DNA from 3 places in the Mammaliicoccus sp. D-M19 genome. Region 1 is predicted to be linked to each of the others. Evidence: predicted binding sites of a transcription regulator. Region 1 holds the regulator's gene; each other region holds the start of a gene.
What was found. Region 1 encodes LexA, which represses DNA repair genes until DNA is damaged. Its sites were predicted from a motif close to CGAACATATGTTCG; they were not measured.
Positions count from the first base shown of each region.

Region 1 (2,286 bases):
GGCATGTGTATCATAACGACTATCATGAATTTGTGATGGTAAGTTATGGTCATGACAAAGTAACTGGTTTATATACAAACCAAGACCTTATAACTTCTAAAAAAGGTATCACAAGTAAAATGAACAAAGATAAAGTTCGTTCTATACTTGGTGAGCCTGAAAAAGCAATAGAAAAAGAAAAAGTGAAACTCATACAAAATGATGAAGATTATGATGTTTTCAAATTTGATAACATCTATACAACCGTGTTTTATGATAAACATGAAAATAATCAAATTAAAGGTCTCATGCAGATTGCATCATCAACTGAAGATAAGCGAACGAATCAGTATCATGCAGCATCTGATGAATACAAAAAAGCTTTAGAATTACAAAACTTTGATCTTGTAAATGCCGAAAGAGTACAGTTTGGATTACCGACATTAACTTATAATGAACGTATTAGCGAAACTGCAAGAAAGCATAGTCAAGACATGGTGAATAATGATTATTTTGATCATAATAACAAACAAGGTATGTCTCCATTTGATAGATTAGATCGAGATGGTTTTAAATATGTAACAGCTGGGGAAAACTTGGCTTATGGTCAAATCAGTAGTATATATGCACATCATGGTCTCATGAATTCACTTGGACATAGAAAAAACATTTTAAATAAAGATTATAAAGAATTAGGTGTAGGTGTTGATATTGGCGAAGAATTACAGCCATATTGGACGGAGAACTACATCACGCAACAATAGAAAAGAGATAAGTGGTATTATCTTATCAACGTTGATATAATTAAATCGAGAAAAGTCAATATTTCATATTTCCTTAAATGTTTAACACATGTTGTTTCTAGTAATTTTGATTGGTGAAATAACATATAAAGGGGTAGTTTTACATGGAAAATAAAGAAATAAAACGAAAAGATTTAGATGTCTTAGAACGTATTAAAGAATTATTAAATAAAAAAGATGTATCATAAATATATGACAAGTAAAGAAAGAACTCGATAAAGGGAATATGAAAAAAGGAGATGCAAGCGCATCTCCTTTTTGTTATGTTACATTTCTCTAAACAATCCAACAACTTTACCCAATACTGTAACGTTATCTAAATAAATAGGTTCCATTGTATTGTTCTCTGGTTGAAGTCTATATCGCGTTTCCTCTTTGTAAAAACGTTTAACTGTAGCTTCATCATCTTCTGTCATTGCAACTATGATATCACCATTCTCAGCGATTGATTGACTACGTACGATTACTTTATCGCCGTCTAGTATACCAGCTTCAATCATACTATCGCCGACAACATCTAATATAAAGATATTGCTATTATGTGTTGATGTGAAATGTGCAGGTAATGGGAAGTATTCCTCTACATTCTCTACAGCCGTAATAGGTATACCTGCTGTAACTTTACCGATAACTGGAACGTGAATGGTGTTCTCTTGGTTAACGTTCTCTCCGACTGTTTCTGTGATTTCTATTGCTCGTGGTTTAGTTGGGTCACGTTTAATGTAGCCCTTTTCTTCTAGTCTTGATAAATGACCATGTACAGTAGAGCTTGACGCTAAGCCGACTGCTAAACCAATTTCACGTACGCTAGGCGGATAGCCTTTCGTTTGTACTATATGTTTGATGAATTGATATATTTCAGATTGACGTTTAGTTAATTCTTTCATAGTCGCACGCTCCCAATTAATTATTTAAATTTATTATAGCACATACGTTTCCTTTGAACAAACATTTGTTCGTATTTTTATTGACTACGAACAGTTGTTCTGTTATTATAATAATACAAACAAACGTTCTAGGAGGAATTGAGTATGACAATTACAATTAAGAAGACAATATTAGTGTATATAGCAGTATTCTTCATGACTTTATTAATTGGATATTTATATTTAGCTCAGTCTAATGATCTTTATAATACAGAACAAACGTACGAAATGACCGATCATCAAATTAAACAACAAAGCGATAAACAACATAACCATATATCTGATTCCAATACATTAGTAGGGTCAATAGATTGAATTTAAACACGAGTAAATCCATTTGGATTTACTCGTGTTTTTTGGTATCTTTTATGTATAAAGAAAGTGGGGATATTATGCTAGATAAAGCAAAAATAGAAAGAATTAATGAATTAGCGAACAAAAAGAAATCTGAAGGTTTAACAGATAGTGAAGCTAAAGAACAAACAAAATTACGCGCTGAGTATTTACAAGCTTTCCGCGGTAATTTTAAAAATACAATCGAGAATACTAAAATCATTGATCCAGAAGGTAATGATGTA
Region 1 is NZ_JAJNHW010000005.1:121,456-123,741, reverse strand. It holds gene LQ675_RS10970 (CAP domain-containing protein) at 1-743, shown strand, start outside; gene lexA (transcriptional repressor LexA) at 1,049-1,669, opposite strand; gene sosA (DNA damage-induced cell division inhibitor SosA) at 1,814-2,023, shown strand; gene LQ675_RS10955 (DUF896 domain-containing protein) at 2,101-2,286, shown strand, end outside.

Region 2 (2,286 bases), on a different contig from region 1:
TTAAATCTTCACTCATTTTTTTAGTTAATGTTGTAATTAATACACGTTCATTTCTTTCTATTCTTTCATTAATTTCAGCCATTAAATCATCTATTTGATTTTCACTTGGTCTGACTTCAACAATCGGATCTAACAAACCAGTTGGACGAATAATTTGTTCGACCATTTCATCAGTATGTTCAATTTCATATGGTCCTGGTGTTGCTGAAACATAAACCAACTGTTTCGTTTTTTCTTCAAATTCTTCAAATTTAAGCGGTCTATTATCTAAAGCACTTGGTAGTCTAAAGCCATGTTCTACTAAAACATTTTTTCTCGCTTGGTCACCATTATACATGCCTCTAATTTGAGGAAGTGTTACATGAGATTCATCAATCATCACTAACCAATCATCACCAAAGTAATCTAATAAAGTATATGGTGTAGAACCTTTTGGTCGTAACGTTAAATGTACAGAATAGTTCTCAATGCCTGAACAAAAACCCATTTCTCTCATCATTTCTAAATCATAATTCGTTCTTTGTTCAAGTCGTTGAGCTTCTAAAAGTTTATTTTCTTTTCGAAGTTCTGCCAATCGTTCTTCAAGTTCTTTCTCAATACGCTCAATCGCAACTTTCATTTTTTCTTCACGTGTTACGAAGTGAGATGCGGGATAAAATAGAAAATGTTCTCTTTCAGCAATAACTTCACCTGTTAAGTAATTCACTTCTCGAATTCTATCGATTTCATCTCCAAAGAACTCCACTCTGACACATAGTTCATCACGTGATGCTGGAAATATTTCTACAACATCTCCTCTAACTCTAAATGTCCCACGTCTAAAATCTATATCATTACGTGAATATTGGTTATCAACAAGCTTTCTTAACAGTTCATTACGTTCCATTTCCATACCAACACGTGTACTTACAACTAAGTCTTTATATTCTTCTGGATTACCTAAACCATAAATACAGCTGACACTCGCAATAACGATAACATCATCTCGTTCAAACAATGCACTAGTAGCTGAATGTCGAAGTTTATCAATTTCATCATTTATAGAGGCATCCTTTTCAATAAAAGTATCCGTTTGAGGTACATATGCTTCAGGTTGATAATAATCATAATAACTTACGAAATATTCTACTCTATTCTCAGGAAAGAATTCTTTAAACTCACTATATAGCTGTCCAGCCAACGTTTTATTATGTGCAATGATCAATGTTGGTTTACCGACTTCTTTAATGACATTACTCATCGTAAACGTTTTACCTGTACCTGTCGCACCTAGTAAAGTTTGATGTCTCTTGCCATCATTAATGCCTTTTACAAGAGATTTAATCGCTTCTGGCTGATCACCTTGCGGAGAGTAGTCAGAATGTATTTTAAAAGGAAAATGTTGCATAGGAACCTCCTCATTTTCTGTAATATATATATTTATTTTATCAAAAATTTGTAAAAATGACCAAACATTTGTTCGTTAATTTTAAAATTACATACAAATAAGAGGAAAAATCTAAATGATTATTCCTCTTATCTATCTTGATTCAATTTTATCTATTTTAAGTGTATCTACTATATAAAAGCCAGCTACTAAACTCAATACATCTAACAACATAATGAGCTCATTATTAAAAAAGCCTTTATAAACCGAAACACCAATTATAATACTGGATACAAGTAAACCAATCCATTTATTTTGAGCAATTTGCGTGAAAATAATAACCATTAAACAAGGAAGAAACAAAGCTAGAATCGGCCAAATCATTCAATTCACTAACTCCTTTTTGTTTCACGTTTCTCAAGTATCGTCATTGTTATCTCTCTTAACTCTGAACGTGGTATAAATTTTTCTTGTAACATATCAGGTATAATATGTTGAATAAAATCTTGTACAGATGCTAAATGATCAAATTGCATGATGGTTTCCAATGAACTTTCATAAATTTCGAAGAATAAAGGTTCTGGATTTCTCTTCTGAATTTCACCAAAAGATTCATACAATAAATCAATTTTATCAGCAACACTTAATATTTGCCCTTCTATACTATCATCTTTACCCTCTTGTAGTCTATGTCTATATATATCTTGATATTGCTCAGGAAATTCTTCTGTTATAAATTTATCGATCATCTCTTCTTCAACTTGAGAGAATAATTTTTTAATTTCATAAGACGCATATTTTACAGGTGTCTTAATGTCACCTGTAAATATTTCAGGATAATCATGGTTCAAAGCTTTTTCATAAACAAGTTTCCAGTCTATTTCTTGACCATTTTGTTCTTCTACTGTTGCTAAATATTG
Region 2 is NZ_JAJNHW010000001.1:649,441-651,726, forward strand. It holds gene uvrB (excinuclease ABC subunit UvrB) at 1-1,387, opposite strand, end outside; gene LQ675_RS03365 (DUF2198 family protein) at 1,520-1,750, opposite strand; gene LQ675_RS03370 (HD domain-containing protein) at 1,759-2,286, opposite strand, start outside.
Region 2: a site for LexA is predicted at 1,449-1,462, ahead of uvrB (excinuclease ABC subunit UvrB). Genes of this name have one in related genera too.

Region 3 (2,286 bases), on a different contig from region 1:
TTCAGCGATATCTCTTCTAGAAACTTTTGATACATTTTCTGCACTTGCTAATAATTCTAATTCATCTTCGCTCAATCCAATTTTAATCTTTCCATCAATAATTGCGATTGTTGCTGGTACCCCACCATTATCTCTTACAATTTGTTCTACTTTTTGTGCCATTTCTACGTTTTGAGGATAAGGCATACCATGTGAAATAATTGTAGATTCTAAAGCAACAATTGCTTTACCTTCCTCTTTTGCTTTTTCTACTTCTTCTGAAAATTGAATATAGTTTTCCATTATAAAGCCTCCATGTCCTTAATTAATTGTTTTTTATCTAAATCTTGTCTCACTGTATAAGCTGTTTGAATTGTTTTAGATGCATTTGCTTTTGCCAAATCAATAATTTTGTCGATTTCAAATGATTTCAACCATCCATAAATTAAACCTGACGTAAAAGCATCACCAGCACCTGTTACATCAACGACATTATCTACTTTTTTAACTTCAAATTGACGTTGTCCTTCATCACCATCATAAATAATTTTATCTTTACCTGATGTCACAACTAAGTTCTTCACACCAAGTGATCTAATTTCACCAATGTATTGAATTAATTCCGCTTCTGTTTGTGCATCTTTACCTACGAAAGATTCAACTTCATCTTTATTTAATATGAGCCAATCAACCGCATGTAAGTTATGAGGTAGACGATTCATTTTAGGTCCAGATACTGCAATCAAGACTAATTTAATCTTTTTCTTCTCAGCGTATGAACATAAAAACTCTATCGTCTCTTTAGGACAGTTTAAATCTGCAATAATACATTTAGATTTATTAAGTAAGTATGTGTTCTTAATCATAAACTCCGGCGTAATTTTGTCATATACTGACATATCTGCAAATCCCATCGTCATACTGCCATGTTGATCTAACAATGCTGTATAACTTCCCGTTGATTCGCTAGAGATTTTCTCTACATAATCCACATTCATAAATGGTGATGATAAATCTGAAATATGTTGCCACTCTGCATCATTACCTGAAGTTGTTAATAACAGAACATCTTCACCGATACGTCCTAAATTCTCAGCAACATTTCTAGCAACACCACCAATAGAAGTTTCAGAGGTAACTGGATTTGAAGTACCTTTTACTAATTCGTCTGTAATATGAAATTTCCTATCTATGTTAGCCCCACCAATACAAACAATTGGATTTTGTTCATTTAATACATATGCTTTCCCTTGAACATATTCTTTCTTAACTAAACCTGAAATAATATTTGCAACTGCAGGTCTAGACAAACCAACTTTATCTGATAACTCTTGTTGGGATATAAAAGGATTTTCTTTTATTAAGTTAAGAATTAATTTTTCGTTTTCATTCATTGAATTCACCTCGCAAACATTTGTTTATTTTTCAAACTTTAGTTTACATTTTTAATTATAAAGCGTTTTCAGAATAATTGCAAATATAACATAAAAAAATTACACAAAAAGAAGCTAAGACATTACAAAATGCCTTAGCTTCGTATCAAAATTTTATTCACCTATAAAGTCTTGAATGACTGTTTCACATTTTTTAATGTGATCTTCGCCCATTTTTTTCATTAAATAATAACTAATTGAGCCAGCAACTGCTTGTCCAACTAATGGCACCCATCTTGATTGTTTTGCCGCTTCTCTTTTTACGACTGATCTAAAAATAACTTTTACCATTGCATTCGTTACTTTTTGACCTATAAACTGGCTACCTCTCATTGCAGCTGATGTTAAAACTTTTTGTTTTAGATCATCTTGCATTTTATTTACTTGCTTATGACTTAATCCATAAATTTTATTAATATCTTCAATGATATCGCCCATTAATTTAATATCCATACCAACACCAAGTCCTGGGATTGGTACTACATTTGCAGCTGAAGACATTAATGACTTCTTATGAATAAGTTCTTTAGCTTTTTTTCTACGTTCTAACAATTCTTCTTGTGAAATTGGTAATTCAGAACGCTTCTTTATTTCTTGTATACCAAATGCTTTATTGCCTGCTTTTGTCGTAATTTTATCGAAAATTCCCATTGTTTCCATTCTCCTCACAGTTCGATTATATTCAATCATTATTATAATAATATATACCCGAACTAGGAAATTTTAACCATTTATTTGTACGAATACGACTTTCAAGTATTTACTTGGTTTATAGTGAGGATGACTCTTGAAGTCTTTTGGTAATCCCATTACATCAGAGATTGTATAATCAACACCTAATTGATCTAATGTTTGATTTATCATTTTTTTGAAT
Region 3 is NZ_JAJNHW010000001.1:328,189-330,474, forward strand. It holds gene LQ675_RS01735 (pseudouridine-5'-phosphate glycosidase) at 1-282, opposite strand, end outside; gene LQ675_RS01740 (carbohydrate kinase) at 282-1,373, opposite strand; gene LQ675_RS01745 (hypothetical protein) at 1,527-2,063, opposite strand; gene LQ675_RS01750 (class I SAM-dependent rRNA methyltransferase) at 2,136-2,286, opposite strand, start outside.
Region 3: a site for LexA is predicted at 1,387-1,400, ahead of LQ675_RS01740 (carbohydrate kinase). Genes of this name have one in related genera too.